2 regions of the Nonomuraea sp. NPDC003201 genome follow, and region 2 is predicted to be linked to the other one. Evidence: riboswitches for the same ligand, from Rfam matches in the RefSeq annotation. Region 2 holds a riboswitch; the other holds the start of a gene.
The links. A riboswitch is a leader RNA that binds a small molecule or an ion and turns the genes downstream of it on or off. The one in region 2 is predicted to bind thiamine pyrophosphate.

Region 1 (16,944 bases), on a different contig from region 2:
CTCTCCCTGACCCCACCCCCGGCCGCCGCCGCCGTGACATCCCCCGGCACGTCCGGCAGAGCAGCAGCCAAAGACCCATCCACCACCGCTGCACGGCAACACCAGCAGTCCACCCAAGGGCTCGATCAAGCCCACGTAGCCCTCATCGGCGTGCCCGGCCTCGAATGGAGCGACCTCAACTCATCCCGCACCCCCAACCTGTGGTCCCTCCTCAGCCAGGGCGCCTCCGCCTCCCTCTCCACGCGAGCCGTACCACCCCCGGACCGCGGCATCACCTGTCCCGCAGCGGGCTGGCTGACCATCTCGGCAGGCCAGCGAGCCGGTACGGCAGGCAAGGGCTGCCTCCAACCCCCCATCCCCCAGCCCACCGGGGAAGCGGCCAAGATCCCGGACTGGCCCGCCCTGAGCGCGTACCAGTCCGAAACCGGGTTCGACGCGCAGCTCGGCACGCTGGGCCAGCTGGTAACGGACAACGGAGGCAAGGTCGCCGCCATCGGCCCAGGCGCCGCACTAGCCGGAGCCGACAAGTCCGGAAATATCGCCAAATACGCCCCCACCCTCGACGCCGCCGGCGACCTGGCCCCGTACAACCTGATCATCATGGAAGCCGCCGACCTGGCAACCGCCTGGACCGCGCAGCCACTGGACGAGTACGGCGTCCCCAACCCGCTGCCGGCCGCAGCCCGCCAGGCGGCCGCGACCAAGGCGGACCAGCAGATCGGCGCCCTGATCGCCAAACTGCCCCCCAACACCACCACCCTCGTGGCCGGCATCTCGGACGTGTCCCCGATCGCCCACCTCCACGTGGCGATCGCCAAGGGCCCGTCGCCGAACGGCCGACCGTACGACCACGGCTACCTCACGGCCACCTCCACCCGCCAGGACGCCCTGGTCACCATCACCGACCTCACCGCCACCGCCATCCAGCTCCTGGGCCTCCCCGCCCCACGCCAAGTGGTCGGCCGCCCCTGGCAACCCAACGGCCCGACCGCCGCCACACCGGCCGAAACGGTGGCGGAACTGTCGGACGGGGACCTGGCGAGCCAGGTGCTCCGGGAGGTACGCGGCCCGTTCTTCGCCGTCCTCGTGACGGTCCAGCTCCTCTTCTACGCCTTCGCCGCCCTGGCCCTCCGCCGCCGCCGAGACACCACTTCCCCCACCTCTCCCGGCACCAAGCCCCCCTCCACCAACCTCCCACCCACCGAAACCCCATCCACCACCCCTCCACCCACCGAAGCCTCGCCCAACGCCTCCTCAATCACCGACCCCTCAGCCACCGCACCTCCATCCGCGAAACCCCCGTCCGCCGCCGAACACCCACCCACGTCACCCTCCGCCACCAACCTCCCGCCCACCGACCGCCCACCCACCGACCCCTCGTCCGCCGAACACCCATCCAGCGAGCCCTCGCCCATCAAGCCCTCGTCCACTCCGCAGGAAGGCACCTCAGCCCTCGACACCTCAGGCGGCGATTTCGCGAGCAGCTCCAAGCTCCTCAAATCCGTCCAGATCGTCGCGGTGATCAGCGGAGCCATCCCCGTCTCCACATTCCTGGCCCAACTGGTGCCCTGGTGGACCCTGCCCGTACCGATGCTGTCGGTGATCGTGACGATCGTGGCCATCGCCGGACTGATCACCGCCCTGGCCTTCGCCGGTCCGTGGCGGGCGCACGTGCTGGGCCCGCTCACCGTGGTCGCCGCCGTCACCTCCCTCGCGCTCCTCATCGACGTCATGACCGGCTCCAAGCTCCAGGTGAACGCAGTAACCGGCTACGAGCCCGTGACCGGAGGCCGTTTCTACGGCTTCAGCAACATCGCCTTCGCCGTCTACGCCACAGGCACCATCCTCGGACTCGCAGGCGTGGCGCAGTGGTTGCTCGGCAGAGGCGTGTCCAGGGTCGTGGTCGTGGCGGCGTGCGCCCTGTACGGGGGACTCGCGGTCTTCGCGGACGGGTGGCCTTCGTGGGGAGCTGACTTCGGCGGTGTACCGGCGTTCGTGATCGGCTTGGCGGTCTTCCTCATTCTGCTTTCCGGCAAACGCGTATCGCTGTTGAGACTCCTGCTCGTCGGACTCGTGGGGGCCGCGTTCGTGGGCGCCCTCTCGGTGTTCGACTGGCTGCGCCCCGACTCCCAGCGCACCCACCTGGGCAACTTCGTCCAGCAGATCATCGACGGCCAGGCGTGGACGGTCGTCGGGCGCAAGTTCAGCGCCATGATCGGCGTAACCGTCGGGAACTGGTCACTGACCCTCCTCTCGCTGGTCGCGCTGGCCTTCTTGTTCCTGATACTCGACCGCCCCTCGCGATGGGGCGCCTCCGCTCTCGGCCAGGCCTACCGCCTGACCCCCGCCCTCCGAGCGGGCCTGTTCGGCGCCCTCACGTGCGCCTTCGTCGGCTTCCTCATGAACGACTCCGGCATCGCCATCCCCGCCATGGCCCTGACGGTGGCCGTCCCGCTGACCCTGGCCGCCTGCGTCCGCGCCCTCCAACTCACCACCGTTCCTATGGAGTGAGCATGAGTGGCACACGCTCAGCCGAACGCTCCGAACGGTGCTGAGCGTTCTGGTCGCCCCCATACGCGCCGCCCTCAGGCAGCCCAGATCGCGTCCGTGACCCGGGGCCCATGATCCGTGCCCTGTGGTCCGAGGTCCCTGATCCGAGGTCCGTGATCCGAGGTCCGGGGTCCATGCCCCGTGATCCGGGGTCCGGGGCCGGGGGTCCATGATCCGTGATCCGTGATCCGTGATCCGGGGTCCGGAGTCCAGGGTCCGAGGCCCGTGATCCGCGATCCGGAGTCCAGGGTCCGCGATTCGGAGTCCGGGGTCCGGGGTCCGAGGAAACGGGGTCGGGTCCCTCATTCCCGCAGGCGTTCGGTCCGGCCTGGACGGCCCGATGCCCCGCCCATCGCTCCCGGTGACCCGATCCGGTGCCGTCCGTCACCGGATCGGTGCCCTTGGGCGAGCGCTGATCGTTGGCGTCGGTCGGGTGGGGCTTGGGTGCTGGTGGTTGGCGTCTGCTGGACGCCGTTGCCTACCGGCTGACCCTCGTTGCTGGCGTGTGTTGGGGTGGGCGGATCGTAAGGCTGGTGCTGGTAGCCGCTATGGCGATCGGCACGCGAACGCCTCCCATCGGCGTCGGCTCGGGCGCGGCGCGTCACAGGGTACGTCTGGCAGTTCGCCACGCCCATAGGACCAATGCCACCGTCAGGGCCAGCAGCACCCACGCGAGTTGAGGCCGGACCACCTCCCTGAGCCAATCGAGATCCTCTGGCTGCCCGTTCACTCTGGCCGGGAGGTATGCCAACGACAGGACCAGCAGGTGGGCGACCACGAACCTGTCCACCGTGGAGGCCGCCACCAGCGCCAGCAATCCGAGGGCCAGTCCGTCGTACCAGGGCAGGATATACGGCGTGGCGAATACGTAGGCGACCATCAGCCCCGCCGCCACGACCGGTGCTTCAAGTCCGCCGTTGCCGTGCGGCGCTGTCCAGCGATTCGACCAGCGACCTGCGCCGTTACTCGCCCCATTTCTTGCGTCGTTGCTCGTCCCACTCCCTGGGTCGTTACTTGTCCCAGTTCCTGGGTCGGTACTCGGTCCACTTCCTTCGTCGTTACTTGTCCCACTTCCTGGGTCGTTAGTCGGTCCGCCCCATGGGGCGTTACTCACCTGGCTCGTAGCGTGGTGGCTCACTCCGCTCGAGGTGGCATTGCCTGGTCCACCTACCGGTGGGTGGGTCACTGTGCTCGATGTGGCGCTGCTTGGCTCGCTTGCTGCCCGGTAGCTCGTTGTGGAGGTCGTGGGGTGGCCGGGCCCGTTCGATGGGATGGGGGTTGCCTCGTTGCTCGGGGTGGGTGCTGGAGGGAGGCCGGGTTGGCGGGAGCGGGAGGCCAGCCGGAGCAGGGACCAGGCGAGGAATGCGAGCACCAGGAGTGAGCCGATCTGGATCTCTCCTCGGTAGGCGCTGCCTGTGCCCACGATGGACTGGAGCCAGCCCTGGACGAGCTTCCAGAACGAGGCGTGGGAGATCGACTTGCTCGTGCGCGTCATCGGGGCGATCGCTTCCGGGCCGACGATCGCGTACCCGATGACCACCACGACGAGTGCGCAGGCCGCCATGAGGGCCAGGCGGGCGGGGCGGCGTCGTAGCTCCCAGGCGGGGCCAAGGGCCACGAGGCCGGCATTGACCTTGATCGCCACTCCCAGCCCGAGCAGGACCCCGGATCCTGTGGGGCGGCTTCTGGCCAGGAGGGCGGCGACCATGCAGGCGATGGCGAGGGTGTCCACGTGCATTCCTGCCACCAGTTGGTAGAGCAGGAGGGGGTTGGCCGTCCACAGGAGTGCGGCGCGCAAGCGTCTGGTCGGGTCGTCTCTGGTGAAACGGTCGATGAGCAGGCCCGTCGCTATGAACGCGGCGGCGTTGACCAGGGCCAGCACGAATATCGTCAGGCGGAGGGAGTCGCCGCCGATCCAGCTCGCCACCGCTTGTACGGCCGTGGCCACCGGGCCGTACACGCTCGGCTCTTCGCGCCAGGGCTCCTCGACCGCGTCCGCGATGGGGTCGCCTGGGAGGTCCACCGCGCCATGGGTGTACGGGCTGAGGCCCAGTGTCACCATGCGGCCGTAGGCGGCGTAGTTGAGGTGGTCGCCGGAGCCGGATGGCGGTAGGAACGCCAGGATTGCGGCGGCTGCGCAGCCGATTAGGACGAGGAGGCGGGCGTTCGGCAGCCTCCAGAGCTTGCCCGACAGTGCCCCACGCCTGCTCGACAGCGGCCCATGTTGACTCGAGAGTGGCCAACGTTTGCTCGGCGCGCCTGGCGGTGGCCCGTCCGGACTATCAGGACCACTGGTCCCAGGCGCAGCTGCTCGCGGCGCATTTGTCCCCGTCGCGTCGGTCCCAGGCCCGGGTGTCCCCGGCGCAGGGGGTTGCGGCACGTCGGCCCCTGTCATGTCGGCCTGAGGACCGATTGCTCCCGGTGCAGGCGGCTGCGGCTCATCGGGTTGCGTCGGAGTTGGCTGTGGGGAAGTGGTGTGGTCCGGGCTGGTGGGCGGTGGAGTGGCTGCGGGTGGGGTGTCGGAGCTGGCCGCGCGTGAGGTGTGGGGGGCGGCTGCGGGTGGGGTGTCGGAGCTGGCCGCGGGTGAGGTGTGGGAGGCGGCTGTGGGTGGGGTGTCGGGGGTGGGTGTGGGTGGGTGGGGGAGCTTTGGGCGGTGGGTCAGGGTGAGGGCGGTCAGGAGGCCGAGGCCGCCAAGGGTGATCGCGGCGGCGGCGAAGGCGATCACCAGGTAAGGGTTGGGGTGGACGTCGAGAGAGTACGGCGGCTGCCAGCTGGGGCCGGTCAGCGCGGGCACCATCGGGGATGGGCCGAGGAGGCCTATGGTGATCGTCAGCAGGATCGAGGCGCCGATCGCCGCCGTGGCCAGCCCGGCGAGCCGGCCCCGTGCCTTTTCGTGCCGCTTCTCCGAAGTCACCGGCAAATTCCAGCACACTCGCAAGGGGGCTTCGGCCGGACGGGACCTTCCTGTGGATAACCGGGATCAGGCTGTGGGTCCCTGTGGAGGGGAGGGCCGCCGTCCTGGTCCGAGGAAGGAAAACGGCTTTGTGGTCGTCGCCAGGTGTGGGGATGGTCAGTGATTGGGGCGGATTTTGTTGAGGTTTTGGGCGATTAGCGGCTCTCGCGTGGCTAGCGCAAGGGCCACGTCCCGGAGTTGGATCGCTCGATGGAGCTGGGCTCGCCAGTCCGTCCCCGTGGCACGGTGGGCCATGTCGACCTCCACCTCCTCGATCCGGTACCCCTTGTGGAGCAGGTCGATCGTCAGCGCCGTCTCCACCCCGAACCCGTGCGCCAGCGGACGGGCCGCCTCGAAAGCGGCTCTGGTGAGGCAGCGCTGGCCGTTGAGCGGCTGGGCGGGTGCGAAGCCGGTGGCCCGGCGGATGCCTTCCTTCGACAGGCGTACGACCAGGCCGTGGCCGCCCAGCTTCACCCTGGTCGTGAAGACCGCGATGGTCATGTCGGCCTTGCCCGCGCGTACGGGCTCGATGAGGGGTGCGGCGGCGTGAGCCGTCTCGCCCAGGTCAGCGTCGAGGAAGAGCAGGTGGCGGGGGGTGGCACCCTCGTCGAGGAGACGGACGGCCTCCGCGCCGGTCTCCATCGCGGCGGCCTTGCCCCTGTTGCGGCTGTGGCGCACCACCCTGGCGCCGGCCGCGCGGGCCACCCTGCCGGTCTGGTCCCGCGAGCCGTCGTCCACGACCACGACCAGGTCCACGCCTGGCAGGGCCGCGGCAGCCGTGACGGTGGCCGCGATGCGGTCGGCTTCGTTGGCGGCCGGGATGATGACCGCTGTGTCGCCACTGCTGCTCACCGAGCGCCACCTCCGCACACGACGCTTCCGTTTCTCCTCAGCCGAGCGCCGGGGCCGGGAACGACGTCCGGGCCGTAGCCGGCGACGCGACCCGGGCCGTGACTCGCGACCCGACTCGGGCCGTTATTGCCACCGTAGCCGACGTTCCAGCCACGGTCGGTACGGCAGCGGCAGCACGGCACGTTGTGAGGCGGTTGCAACGTGCCGCGCATGGCGGCAGTCACCGTCACCGTCCCCGTCGCCGTCTCGTGCAGGGCGGCTGTTTGCGAGGCCGCGTCCCGGAGTGCGTGCACGACCCCATGCAGGGCCTCGTGCCGAAGTGCGTGCACGACCTCAGGCAGGGCCTCGTGCAGAGGCGGGAGTGCTGCCACGCTTGGCGTCCCATGCGCAGGCTGAGGCACTGCTGTCCTGCACATCCCATGTGCAGGACGGGGCGCTGCCGCCCTGCATGTCCCGTGTGCGGGCCGGGGCGGTGCTGTCACGCAGGACGTCTCGGCAGGTCGCGGTGCTAATGTCCCGCGCGACGGCGACGCGCCCTCAGGACGCGCTGCCGAGGTCCAGCGCGACGTGTCCCCAGGTCGCGTTGCCGACGCCCTGCGCGACACGTTCTCAGAGCGCGCCGCAGGTGCCCGGTGTGATGCATGCGCGAGCAGCGGCGCCGCTGTCCAGCGCGCCGCCCCTGCGGACAGGGTCGAGGCGACCCCGCTCTGTACGTCCTCGGATCCGAGCACGGATCCCGTCATGAGCCCTCGGTTATGAGGAACTCCTGCGGCACCTCGTCGTACACGGTGAACACCGAGTCGAGCCCGGTGACCTGCAGAATCTTGCGGACCGCAGGACGTGGGGCGGCCACGTCGAGCGCCCCTCCCTGCTCCTTCATCCGCTTGAGCGCAGACAGCAGGACGTTCATCCCCGTGGAGTCGCAGAAATCCACGGCGGACATGTCGATGACCACTCGGCTGGGCCCTTCCTGCAGCAGCCGAGTGAACTCGGACTGCAGGTGAGGCGCCGTATAGAGGTCGATTTCTCCGGTGATGGCAACCAGTGCGCACCCGGCATGTGATCGAGTCGAGACCTTGAGCTCCACATGGGCAGGCTAGCGGCGCGGAGGCTTCCGGTCACGTTGTCACGCCGATAGGGCAACCACAGGTTTTTGTCCTCCGTTTGGGCTCCATGGAAACGGAGAGTACGCGAAGCTTGACAGCGTGACACCGGACACGGCACGACTTCACGGCGAAGGAGGGGCTGGGGCACGACAGACGGGTCCCGCGACGATGAAAGCAGAAAAACCTGAAGACCCTCAGCGTCAAGGGCTCCGAGAGCGCCTGGAGAACATCCTCATCCGCACGGAGAAGGCCACCTCATGGCATGACGAAGCAGAGCGCCTCCGCAGCCTGGTGAACCGCGAAGGCTACGTCCCCATCCGCACCCGGCTCGCGATCGAGGACCTTGACTTCCTGGGCGGTGCCCGGGCTGATCTGCTCAGGTTCTTGGAGCTCGGGCTGAGGTTGCTCGAGCTTCACCAGCCGAGGGACGCGGGAGGCATCACCAGCGACGCCGCCCATCCGATCCTGCGGTGCCGGAGCTGCATGTGGCGCTGGCCCTGCCCGACATTTCGAGCGATGTCGGAGTCGTTCGGCACCTCGAGGGATCCGGCCGAGCCGGAGCTCCCGGAGAGCGCCTGAGGGCCGCGTCAGGAGGCCGACACCAGGAGCGCCCCAGCGCCAGGCATTAGGAAGCTGGTGGCAGGGGTACATGAGCCGCCGTGCAGCAGGAGGCCGCCGAGGAGCCAGGGTCAGGAACGAGGGGGCCGGTCAGCCGGCGACCAGGGGGAGCCGGATCTCGAACCGGCACCCCGGCCCGTCGTTGACCACCCCGATCACCCCGTCGTGCGCCTCCACGATCCCTTGCGCGATGGCGAGCCCCAGCCCCGCCCCGCCGTCGGCCGTAGGCGTACGAGCGGCCTCCCCCCGGAAGGCGACCTCGAACACCCGGGGCAGGTCCTCCTCAGGAATCCCCCCGCAACAGTCCGCAACCGACAGACAAGCCATCCCCTCCTCATCCACCCCGGCCCGCAGCACCACGGTCCGGTCCGACGGCGTGTGCCGGATGGCGTTGATCACGAGGTTCCGCAGGGCCCGCCCCAACGCCCCCGCGTCGGCCTCCACCGGCAGGGACGCCGACGCCTCGGCCGTCAGGACCACCCCCTTGGCCCTGGCCAGCGGCTCGGCCCCGGCGACGGTGTCGGCCACGAGGTCGGCCAGCCCGATGCGCGAACGCGACAGCCGCAGCGCCCCCGCGTGGATCCGCGACAGCTCGAACAGGTCGTCCACCATCCCCGAGAGCCGTTCCACCTCCAGCTTGATCTGGGCGTGGTAGCGCGCGACCGTGAGCGGATCGGACACCACCCCGTCCTCCAGCGCCTCGACCATGGCCCGCATCCCGGCCAGCGGCGTACGAAGATCGTGGCTCACCCACGCGACGAGCTCCCGCCGCGCCCCTTCGAGGGCCCGTTCCCGCGCGTACGCCTCCTCCAGGGTGTTCGCGATGGTCTGGAGCTCGGCCGGCAGCCCCCGGGGCGCGGTGAACGGCACGGCGCGCACGGCGGCCACCAGCCGCCGGCTCTCCGCGACCACCCGCCTGGCCAGCACGAACGCCACCCCGAGCCCCACCAGCCCGCCCACGGCCACCACGCTCAGCACGAAGTCCTTGACGGGACCCTCGATGATCATCTTCATGATGATCGCCACGACCCCGGCCAGCGTGGCCGCCACGGCGACCACCACGACCACGGCCATCATCACCCCGATGGACCTAGTGCGCAGCCGCCACATCACCCCGATGCCCAGCAGGGCGGCCACGAGCCCGAGCCCGGCCGCCACCGCCACGACCATGGGCAGGTCACCGGGCTGCGGCATCAGGCACCGCCCTCCATCGGCTCATACCGGTATCCGACCCCCCACACCGTAACGATCCTCCGCGGCTCGGTCGGATCCGGCTCGATCTTCTCCCGCAGCCGCCTGACGTGCACGGTCACGGTGGAGGAGTCGCCGAACGACCACCCCCACACCTGGTTCAGCAGCGCGGAGCGGCTGAAGGCCTGCCGCGGATTGCGCATGAGATGCGCCAGCAGATCGAACTCCCGCGCCGTCAGCATCACCTCGTCCCCCCGCAGCCGAACCTCGTGCGCCCCCACGTCCACCACCAGATCCCCGTCGCGCAGCACCCCGGTGCCGCCGGTGACGGACGCCCCCCGCGCCCGCCGCAGCACCGACTGCACGCGCAGCGCGAGCTCACGAGGACTGAACGGCTTGGTCACGTAGTCGTCGGCCCCCGTCTCCAGCCCGACCACCCGGTCGATCTCCTCGCCGAGCGCGGTCAGCATGATCACCGGTACGGGCCAGCGCTCCCTGAGCTTCCTGCACACCTGCAGCCCGTCGAGCTTGGGCAGCATCAGGTCCAGCACCATGAGGTCGGGCGGATGGGCCAGCGCCCTGCGCAGCGCCTCCACCCCGTCGCCGACGCATTCGACCTCGTGACCGTCGCGCTCCAGATAGCGCGCGACGACCTCGGAAACGGTCGGATCATCATCGACCACCAGGATGCGCGTGTTCACGACTTCACGGTACGGCCGGGGAACAGGTAAGTGTCAGGTACGTCATTGCTTCGTAAGCCTCGCGGATCATGTCCGGACGACGTACGGTTGCTGTCATGGGTAGAGTCGTGATGCTTGTGCTGGGGACCCTGCTGGGTCTCTTCGTGCTGTTCAATTTCCTGCTGCCGATGCTGGTAGGCCTGGTCAAGATCGCTTTGATCATCGGGGTGATCGCTCTGCTCGTCTTCGTCGCGGTCACCGTGGTGGGCAAGTCCTCCCGATCGCATTGACGTTCTTCCTGTTCGACCCGTGGCTGGTCGGGATCACCATGCTGGCGATCCTGCTGCTGGCCACGTGGGCAGCCACGTTCCTGCCCATCCTCAGTGGAGGGCCGCCGAGCTTTCCGCTGAGTTACGCGCGCCGTACCGCCTTCCAGCGGCAGCGCGACCCTGACGCGGCCGGTCGCTCGCGTCCACGAGCCCCTTAGGCACGCCCCGCTTCATCGTCAAGCGGGGCTCCTCGTACGAGTGAGCCCTTTTCCCCCATCTCACTCCAAGTAGGGCTCATGATCGATTCTCTCGTCACGTTCGTCATCAGCATGTCCGGGGGCAGTGCCGCGCTGGGCATCGTGCTGTTCACCCTGGCCGTACGGCTCCTGCTGCTCCCCCTGAACGTCCGCCAGTCCCGGACCATGAAGCTCCGCCAGCGGCTCGCCCCCAAGCTGCGCGAGCTCCAGAAGCGCCACGCGCGCAACCCCGAGCGGCTGGCCAAGGAGACCTCGGCGCTGTTCGCCAAGGAAGGCACTTCGCCGTTCGCCGGGTTCTTGCCGATGCTGGGGCAGTTTCCGTTCATGTGGCTGATGTACCGGGTGGCCACGCATCCGACCGCGCTGGCCGGACATACCCTTTTCGGCGCTCCGCTGGGTCAGCAGGTCGCCGGGGCGATCGCCAATTTCGGTCTGGTCAGTGCGCCTGTTTTGGTCTTTGTATTGGTCATCGCGCTGGTCGCGGTGGTGGCATGGTTCTCCGCCAGGAACATCAAGGTGACCGAGGACCAGCCGGAGTGGCTGAAGCGACTCCTGCCATGGATGCCGTACGGCTCCGTGCTCGCCGCGCTGGTGCTGCCGCTCGCGGCCGGGCTCTACCTGCTCGTGTCCATGGCATGGGCCACGACCGAGCGGGCGGTGCTGGCTAGCCGGCCTCTCTGAGGGCTGTGACCTGCCCGTTCATCGATCCGCAAGGAGCGGGCAGGATGGCCCACACCGTGGTCGTGTCACCGTCGTGCCGGACCCCCCAGCTCTCCGCCACGTATTCCACGATGCCGAGCCCCCGGCCCCCGAGCGACGACAGGGTCGGGCGGCCCGCGCGCGGCTCGGTCGCCGCACCCCCGTCGCTCACCGCCACTTCGATGTGATCGTCACTCCGAAGCCACGCCACTCTCACCATCCCCGACGGAAGGGGATGCGCGTGCCTCAGCGCGTTGCTCAGCAGCTCGCTCACCACGAGCACCGCGTCATCGATCGCCGTCGAAAAAACCCCGCTGTCCTGCAGCTCAGTGCTCAGGCGCTGGCGGGCGACGGCGACGCTGGACGGCGCGTACGGCAGCAGCACCACGCTTGACACACCCACCTCCCCGTTCCCTGTGCCCCCCGCGGGAACACTCCCCGGTACGACCGAAATGCCCCGTTACTCGATCCCAGAAACCGCATCTCGATCACAGCTTGTACACATTGGACGATAGATCAGCTCAACTGTGACCACCTCGTTACCGCCTCGGTGTGTCGGATCCGATAGTGGAATCTACGCACGAAAAGCCCCTCGTGCTCATGGCCTCACTTCGTGAGGCGGCTCGCTCGCTCAGACCCGCCGCCTTCCCTCGTCGCTCTGGTCGCTGCGCTCCCGCCGCTCCTCAGTCCAGGCGGCGGCGCTCGCTCGCAGTTCGAGACGCATCCGTGTGCCGCCTCCGGGTCTCGGGTGCGCGCTCACGTCTCCGCCTTGGGCCCTGGCGAGGCTGCGGACTATGTAGAGACCGAGCCCCACTCCACCAAACCGTCTCCGGTCGCCGCTGTCCACCTGGACGAACCTCTCAAAGATCCTCTCTCGGTCAGTAGGGGCGATACCGACCCCTTCATCGTCCACGACCACGACCACGTTGTCGGCCTCGGCCCAGGCCTCCACGCTGATCAGCCCGCCCTTGGGCGAGTACTTGAACGCGTTCTCCAGCAGCTGCCCCAGCACGATGTCCGTGGCCAGGGCGTCCCCCAGCACGTTCGGCAGCCCTTCCTGGATGACCACCTCGACCCGGTGCCTGTCCGACAGCGCGGGCAGCCCGAGCGTGGCCGCGTCGATCCGCTCGGCCAGGTCGAACTCCTCGATCCGCACCTTGAGCTCGTCGGCCCCCGCCCTGGCCCCGAGCAGCAGGTGGTCCATGAGCTCACCCAGCGACCTGGCCCGCTCGGAGATCGTGTGCACGGCCGAGCGGCGTTCGGGGTCGCTCATCTTGTCCCAGCGCCGGTCGAGCGTGCTGGCGAACCCGCGCACGATCGTGATCGGCGTACGCAGCTCGTGGCTGGTCGTGGCCAGGAACAGGTCCTTGGCCTCCTCGAGCTCCTTGGCCGTGGTCACGTCACGGAAGTCGATGACCACCTCGCCGGTCTCCTCGATCTGCGCGCTCACCACGTCCAGCCACCGCCCGGTCTCCATCTGGAACGTGACCTTCTCGCCCGGCTTGGGCAGCGGGAACGGCGGCGGCCCGCCGATGACGGCCTCGGCCGGGAACGCGGTGAGCTCGGCGGCGGCCGGGTTCCACCGGACGACCCGTCCCGATCCGTCGAGCACGGCGATGCCGTCGGCGCTGGCGTCGAAGACGGCCTGCTCGTGCGCCCGCTGCCGCACCGCCTCCTGGTAGGCCACCGCGTTGCCGACGGCGATGCCCGCGTGACCGGCCAGGAGCTCCAGCAGCTCCAGTTCGAGGTGTCCGGGTGTGCTCTGGGCGAACAACGCGTACAAGGCCCCGTACGGGCGCCCTCCGACGGCGGCAAGGCCCAGTGCGATCGTGTGCAGCCCCTTCAGCCGGGCCCAGACCAGGTCCTCGAGCCCGTTCGACTCCAGCATGACGGTCTTGCCGGTGCGTAAGAGCTTGTCGACGAGGCTCGTACGCAGGTCCGAAGTGGTGCCCCTGATGGCCTCCGGCAGCTGGTACGTGCTGACCAGCCGTAACCGTTCACCCTCGATCAGCACGAACCCGCCCGCGTCCGCCCCGGTGAGCTCCGTGAGGCTGGCCGAGATCCGGTCGAGCACGGCCGACAGCTCAAGCTCGGAGTTGATGTCGCCGACCACGTCGGTGAGCCGGCGCACCAGCCTGGCCCGGCGGGCCATGCGGTCCTTGGCCACCTGGTCGGCCCGCGCGAGGTGGTGCACGCAGACGTACCCGGCCACGGAGCTGCCCAGGCGCAGCGCGCTGATGTCGACGCGCACGTCGAGCACGGTCCCGTCGTCGCGCAAGCGCTTGGTGCGGACCGAGACCTGGCCGCCGGTGCGTACGCGTTCGAGCACGGCGTTGTGCTCGGCGGTCAGCTCGCCCGGCACGATCGGCGCCCGGCGCCCGAGCATCTCCTCCGCCGTCCACCCGAACAGCCGTTCGGCCGCCTCGTTCCAGACCAGTACGCTCTGATCACGGTCGACGACCACGACGGCGTTGGGCGAACCGGCGAGGGCAGCGCGAGCTATTTCGTCGTCACTACCGGCCCATTCGTCCCCCACTCCTCCATAGTGCACGTGGCGTGGTGAGTGCGTCGGGCGATCCGTCCGATACGCTGCGGTCACGGTGATTCTCGGCGGCTGGGAGGCTGGTGGCATGTCGAGCAACGATCTCGATGCCCTGTTGCGCGTGACCTCCAGCACCTATCGAGGTGAGGCGCCTCCCGACATCGCGTTCGGCCCCTATGACGGGGCCGTCGGCAGGCTGATGCTCGCGGTCACCGGCAAGGGCGTCGCGGCGTGCAGCTTCGAGCCGGAAAACGCCGTGTTCGAGCTGCTCACGAGGCACGTGGGCAGGTTCATCGGCCCGGATCCGCGTCGGCTCGACCCGGTGCGCAGGGAGCTGGACGCCTACTTCTCCGGCCGCCTGCGCGCGTTCACCACGCCCGTCGACCTGGCGCTGGCGACGTCCTTCGCCCGCACGGTGCTGCAGAAGACGATGGCGGTCCGGTACGGCACCACCACCACGCTGGAGGAGATCGGCGCGAGCATCGGCAGGCCGCGCGCGCTGCGGGCGATCGGCAACGCGCTGGCCTCCAACCCCGTGTGCGTGATCGTGCCGTGCCACCGGGTGGTGCGTGAGGACGGCGCGCTCGGCGACTACGCGGGCGGCGCGGCCGCCAAGCAGCACCTGCTCAACGTCGAAAGGCGCGCGTCGACCAGCTGATCAGCAGGGTGACCAGCACGGCGACGACGGCCGCGCCGAGCGCCCCGTTCATCCACGGCTGCCGGGTGAAGCCGATGGCGTCGCGAACCTCCTGCCAGAAGCCGTCCCATGGCTTGAGCGTGGGCGCGGAGGTCGTCAGCCAGTACGCCACGAAGCCGAGCGCCCACGGCACCAGCCTCGACCAGCGCGAGGGCGCGTTCTCCGCGGTGTTCCAGCTCCGCGAGCCGCCGAGCACGAAGTAGTCCACGGCCAGCACCGCGAACATCGGGACGAACACCGCCCCGATCACCCCGAGGAACGCCCCGTACGAGTTGACGTCCACGACCAGGGCGATCGCGACGCTCAGCACGCCGATGGCGATGGAGAAGACGCGCCGGTCGACCCGCGGCATCAGGTTCTGCAGCGAGACCGTGGTGGAGTAGACGTTGGCGAACGACTGGTCGGTCTCGCGCAGCACCAGGATCGCGAAGAACAGCGCGCCCAGCGGCACCGCCACGAACGCGCCGAACACCGACGTCCCGTCGGCCGCCACCTTGTCGGCCCCCGCCATGGCCACCGCGAACACGCCCAGGCCCAGGCAGGCGACCTGAGCCAGCGTGTAGCCGCCGACGACGCCGGTGAACGCGGCCCTGCTCGACCTAGAGTGCCGGGCGAAGTCGGCCGCCATCGGCACCCACGACACCGACAGCGCGATCACGTAGTCCACGGCGGGCGCGAAGGCCGTCCAGGACCCGCCGGTGTGCGCGGGCGCCCTGGTCAGGAAGAACCAGGCGAACCACACCATCGACACGATCACGCCGATGGTGACGTACCGCCGCAGCAGCCTGACGGACCCGAGCGGCCAGATCGTGAGCGCGGTGGTCAGCAACCCCGCCGCGATCACCCACACCTGGTACGGCACGGCGCCGAAGATCGCGCTGGCCGCCTTGGCGATCACCCACAGCTCGAACGCGGCCCAGCCGAGCATCTGGACGATGTTCAGCACCGTGGGGACGTACGAGATCCGCGCCCCGAACAGGCCCCGCAGCAGCACCATCGCGGGCTGCCCCGTCTGGGTGCCGGGGACGGCGGACAGGCCCACCATGGCGGTGCCGATCAGGCTGCCGACCACGGTCGCCAAAAGCGCGGCGGTCAGGCTGAGGGGAGCGTCGGACAGGGGGTTGAGCAGGAGCAACGCGCCGGAGAAGCCCAGGAGGCTGACTCCGAGGTTCGCCCAGAGCGCGCCCTGATCGAGCACGCCCAGGGTCTTCGGCGGCCTGCCTTCAAGAGTCAGCGGAACTTCGTCGACGACATGCGTCATCGCACACTCCCTACGCCGGCATTACCCGGACAGGTTCAGGCGGTCGGCAGCGGATCTATGGCTGCCCTCTCAGCCCGGCGCACCCCGAGCTCCCGCGACAATCTGCAGTTGGCGCCCTCATCATGCCTCAGCAACGACGAAACCGCCACAGTGGGGCCCTTTTACGCCACGAACGGCTGCTGCCCGGTCTCGCTGACCATCGGGCGGCTCGCGAACTCCCACGACTGCATGCCGCCGCCGACGTTGACGGCGTCGCGCCCGAGCTGGTTGAGCCAGGCCGCGACCTGCAGGGACCGGCCGCCCACCCGGCAGACGACGTAGACCGTGCGGTCGCCGGGCACCTCGTCGACCCGCCCCTGAATCTGCGTCATGGGGATGTGCACGGCCTCCGGGGCGTGCCCCGCGACCCATTCGTCCTGCTCACGGACGTCGAGCAGGTAAGCGTCTGCCGGAACGGCACTGGCCTCGATCTCAGGAACGGTCATGACTCCATCATCTCGCGCCTGGCGTCGTAGGCCGCACGCGCCGCGGCGATCTCCTCCTGGTGCGTCTCCGTCCAGGTGACCAGCGACTTGATGGTCTCGTGCAGCGTACGGCCGAGCGGCGTGAGCGCGTAGTCCACCCTGGGCGGCACGACGGGATGAACCGTGCGGCTGACCAGGCCGTCCCGCTCCAGCTGGCGCAGGGTCACGCTGAGCATGCGCTGGCTGACGCCGTCGATCTCGCGGCGGAGCTGGGTGAAGCGCAGGCTCTGGCAGTCGAGCAGGGCGATCACGAGCAGCGACCACTTGTCGGCGATGCGGTCGAGGATCTGGCGCACCTCGCAGTCCTCGCGCGTGTCCCACTGGCGCACGTCGTAGTCGTCGAGCGGTTCCACAGTGCCTTCTTCCGTCGAGCTCACTTGAGAAGGCGGGACAGCCGGCGGTCGGCGAGGGGCTTGCCGCCGGTCTGGCAGGTGGGGCAGTACTGCAGCGAGGAGTCCGCGAAGGACACCTCGCGGATCGTGTCGCCGCAGACGTCGCACGGCTGCCCGGTCCGGTTGTGGACCCGCAGTCCCGACTTCTTCTCCGCCTTGAGGTCCTTGGCCGCCAGCCCGTGCGCCCGCTCCACCGCCTCCCCCAGGGTGGTGATGATGGCCTCGTGCAGGTCGGCGATCTGCGCGTCCGTCAGCGTGGCCGCGATCTTGAACGGGGACATCTTGGCCGCGTGCAGCACCTCGTCCGAGTAGGCGTTCCCGATGCCGGCGATGATCTTCTGGTCGCGCAGCAG
Region 2 (3,662 bases):
CGCGGAGCGAGGCCATCTCGATCTGCGGGCTGGCGGCGGTCAGCCAGTTCTCCAACCGGCATCTCAACGCGCTCGCGTCCTTCCGGCAGGCGCTGGCCATGTTCCTGGCCATCGGCGACCGCAGCGGCGAGGCGTACGCTCGGCAGGCGATCGGGCGCGTCTACCTGTCGCTGCGGGACCTGCAGCAGGCGTCCCGGTGGCTGGGGGACGCGCTGCGGCTGGCCGAGGAGCTCGGCGACGCGCACCGCGAGGGCTGCGTGTCGATGCAGCTCGGCCGCATGTACGACCTGTTCGCCCAGTCGGACCGGGCCATGCGCTACCAGGGGCACGCGCTGGGCATCTTCGAGGCGCTCGGCGACCGCCACTGCGGCGCGTACGCGATGCGGAACCTGGGCGGGCTGCAGGTGGCCAGGGGCGACCGCTCGGACGGCTCCGACCAGTTGGAGCGCTCCCTGGTGATCTTCCAGCAACTGGGGGATCGCAGCGGGGAGGCGGACACGTACCAGACGCTCGGCGAGCTGTACCGCTCGTCCGGCCACACCGCGCTGGCCACCCATTACCTGCACCAGGCCCGCGAGCTGCGCAGGGAGCTCAGCGAGTCGTTCGCGTGAGCTGCGGCCTGAGCCATTGTCCCGTGGGCCAGGTCTCCAGGCGCCAGGCGCTGTCCCAGAACATCCACTCGTACTCGGTGGCCCGGCAGAACGCCTCGTCCATCGCCCGGCGCGTCTCGGGGTCGGCGCTCTCGGCCAGCCGGTCGGTGATGGCCTTGGCCTGCTCCACCGAGGCGGCGAAGGCGGGGTCGGAGTAGGTGCCGATCCAGGTCCGGTACGGGTGGTCGGCCGCGCCCGCCGTACGTTCGAGCAGTGCCGCGCCAACGTCCTGGTAGACCCAGAAGCACGGCAGCACGGCGGCGGCGAGCACGGGCAACGGGGCGGCCAGGGCCGTGGCCTGGAGGTAGGAGGAGTAGGCCAGGCAGGTCGGCGAGGTGGCGACGGCCGCCGTCTCGCCGGCCGTCAGCCCGAACTCCTCCAGGTAGCCGGTGTGCAGGGCCCGCTCGACGACCAGCGCCGTGTGCGCGCTCTGCGCGAAGAACGCGGCGTCGGCCGGGGAGCCGGCGCGGGCCGAGGCGGTCGCGAGGACCTTGGCGTAGGCCACCAGGTAGCGGCCGTCCTGGACCAGGTAGAACGCGAAGCGCTCGCGGTCGAGGGTGCCGTCGCCGAGCGCGGCGTTGAACGGGTGGTCGTGGATCGCCTCGAGCAGCGTGGCCGTGCGCGCCCAGATTTTCTCACAGAAGGTCACCGATGACGTCCCTTCGCTAGTGCGAACTAGATCAGGTTCGACGGGTGTGATCTCAGCCCGGCAGCCCGGGCACCCCGCGTCACGGCCAACGCTAGCAGAGAAGGTCCGGCCCGGTCGTGTCAGGCGGGGATCAGCTCGTGCAGCGTGCCCGGGGTGTAGACCTGCGCCCCCTCCGGGAGGCCGTCCGGCGCCGCCAGCCCGATGTAGGTGGTGGGCCCGGCCGGCGTGCTCTTCGCGCGCAGCAGGTCGGCCAGGTAGCGGACGCGCAGGAATTCGCGTTCGACGATGGAGCGCACCAGCAGGGAGGCGCTGACGCGGTTGCCCTCCACCTGGTTGAAGCCGGGGTGGCCCTTCAGGTAGAGGTGCAGCCACTTCACCAGCCAGCCGCCGTCGGCGCCGCGCAGGAAGACGAGCGGCAGGGCGATCCGGCCGGAGCCGCGCAGGTCCGACTTCATGCGCACGGTACGCGGCTCGAACGGCCTGCCTTCCTGCGCCGCGTCCCTGGTCATGTAGCCGAAGAACGCCTCGGCGGCCGCGTCGAACCCTTCCCCGGCGTAGATGTTCACCTGCGGGATGATGATCGGCTGGGTCGCGGCGGCGAGCCGGATGTCGATGAACTCGGACGCGCCGTCAGGTGCCTCGGTAAGGTCGCCGGAGTACTGGGCGAAGTCGTTGGTGTAGTTCGTCCAGGAAATGTGCGTCGGGTCGTCGTAGGAGGCGTCCAGCATGAGCGCGGACAGGTCGTAGTCGGTGCGCTGCCGGGCCTCGCGCCAGTGGACGAAGAACCTGAGCAGTTCGCCGTCCACCACCGACACCGAACCCCGGGGCAGCATGCCGAGCCCGGGCACGACGGCCTTGCCGGACAGCGGCAGGGCGACGTCGAGCACGTCGGGATCGACGATCAGCTCGCCGGGGTCGGGGAGGCGGCGGGCGATCTCCTCGTCCAGGATGGCCAGCGCCCGCGCCAGGGCCTCCTCCTCCAGCGGCGAGCGGGAGTCGGGGGCCGCCCACGCCCTGCCGTTCCGGTTGACGAAGACGCGGCCCGCGACAGGGGCGAGCCGGTTCTGCAGGTGCTCGCGCAGCGACAGCAGGACGCGGCCGGAGGCGCCGGAGGCGGCCCCTTCCGTGGCGTCCAGCACGGCCGACGTGGACAGGCCCGTCCGCAGCAGGTGGTCGAGGCGGCGCAGCAGCGCCCCGGGGGCCTGCTCCAGCAGCTTCACCGCCTCGGCGGTGCGGCCCGCCGACAGCGCGGCCTCGACCCGGCCGTCCAGGCTCGGGGCCGGGCGGGTGCCCCTGGCCGTGTCGAAGACGGCCCGGGCGCGCGGGAACTGCGGGTACTCGTGGGGGTGCAGCCGTTCGCCGAGCCGCTTCCACTCCTCCCGGTGACGCGGCACGTCGCCGAGCCTGGCCGGCGAGGCGACCGCGTCCAGGGCTCCCAGCAGGGCGCGGCGCTCGGCCCGGCGGAACGAGCGGAACCTGGTGGGCTCGGCCAGCGTGACATCGCCGCCGGAGCAGCCGCAGGCGAGCCGGAGCACGTCGGTCACGGTGTCGACCAGCAGCGGCCGGCCCTCGGCCAGCCGGACCTCGTTGACGATCGCGCGGTTCTCGCGCACGGGGATGCGCTCGGGCTCGTCGGCGCAGGATCCGGCCAGCAGGCGCAGCGCGGCCAGGTCCTCGGCGGCCAGGGGCGCCTCGGAGCCCGCCAGCGAGAAGTAGAGCTCCCGCGCCTCCGACTCCAGGCTCCCGCCCAGCTCCAGCACGGTCACCCGGTCCCCGGCCAGCGGGATCAGCTCGGCGTGCGCGGCCAGCAGGTCGGCGTAGGTGTGCTGGTAACGGCCGTAGCCGGGCAGGGAGAGCAGGTTGAGCGCCGAGGTCTCGACGCGGGCGGCGGCGACCGGGTCGAGCAGGGCCTCGCGCAGCAGCCCGGCCCAGAACTCCAGGGTGTCGGGCACGTTCTTGGGGAAGTCGAGGAAGTACGCGTTGTGCCGGACGTGGTCACCCACGAGCGTGCGGACGGCGGCCAGAATGCGGATGCCGAGGTCGACCACGGTCTCGCCGCGCAGCCCGGACAGCCGCTCGAGCAGCGCGGCCGAGCACGTGAAGCCGACGCTGAGCAGCGCCGCGTCGAGCTGGCGGGCGGCGGTCTCCCCCCACCCGGACCCGGATCCGGCGGGCGCGGCGCCGATGGGCACGCGCAGCCGCCGGGCGATGACGAGGCTTTCCAGAGTGTCGTCCACGAACGGCACCATATAGCCGGGACACGCCCGATCGCGGGGCGTCCTGAACCGCTCGTAGTAGTGGTCGGCCCGCCCGGACGCCCGCACGTAGCGGTCGGCCAGCGCGGGCGGCAGGTAGGACAGGAA

Region 1: it holds a riboswitch for thiamine pyrophosphate, as region 2 does, so the genes downstream of both, ACWDX9_RS02550 (purine-cytosine permease family protein) here and tenA (thiaminase II) in region 2, are expected to answer to the same signal.

Annotation. Positions count from the first base shown of each region.
Region 1 covers NZ_JBSFTC010000003.1:15,125-32,068, reverse strand. Annotated here, with positions in the region: gene ACWDX9_RS02615 (hypothetical protein) at 1-2,511, shown strand, start outside; gene mptB (polyprenol phosphomannose-dependent alpha 1,6 mannosyltransferase MptB) at 3,152-4,945, opposite strand; gene ACWDX9_RS02605 (glycosyltransferase family 2 protein) at 5,621-6,355, opposite strand; gene ACWDX9_RS02600 (STAS domain-containing protein) at 7,095-7,442, opposite strand; gene ACWDX9_RS02595 (hypothetical protein) at 7,753-8,040, shown strand; gene ACWDX9_RS02590 (sensor histidine kinase) at 8,170-9,273, opposite strand; gene ACWDX9_RS02585 (response regulator transcription factor) at 9,273-9,971, opposite strand; gene ACWDX9_RS02580 (hypothetical protein) at 10,067-10,240, shown strand; gene ACWDX9_RS02575 (DUF6412 domain-containing protein) at 10,237-10,437, shown strand; gene ACWDX9_RS02570 (YidC/Oxa1 family membrane protein insertase) at 10,516-11,157, shown strand; gene ACWDX9_RS02565 (ATP-binding protein) at 11,141-11,572, opposite strand; gene ACWDX9_RS02560 (ATP-binding protein) at 11,807-13,711, opposite strand; gene ACWDX9_RS02555 (methylated-DNA--[protein]-cysteine S-methyltransferase) at 13,806-14,375, shown strand; gene ACWDX9_RS02550 (purine-cytosine permease family protein) at 14,344-15,675, opposite strand; TPP riboswitch at 15,666-15,781, opposite strand; gene ACWDX9_RS02545 (rhodanese-like domain-containing protein) at 15,837-16,160, opposite strand; gene ACWDX9_RS02540 (winged helix-turn-helix transcriptional regulator) at 16,157-16,552, opposite strand; gene ACWDX9_RS02535 (Fpg/Nei family DNA glycosylase) at 16,573-16,944, opposite strand, start outside.
Region 2 covers NZ_JBSFTC010000561.1:8-3,669, reverse strand. Annotated here, with positions in the region: partial or broken gene ACWDX9_RS60650 (tetratricopeptide repeat protein) at 1-611, shown strand, start outside; gene tenA (thiaminase II) at 592-1,299, opposite strand; TPP riboswitch at 1,291-1,386, opposite strand; partial or broken gene ACWDX9_RS60640 (hypothetical protein) at 1,419-3,662, opposite strand, start outside.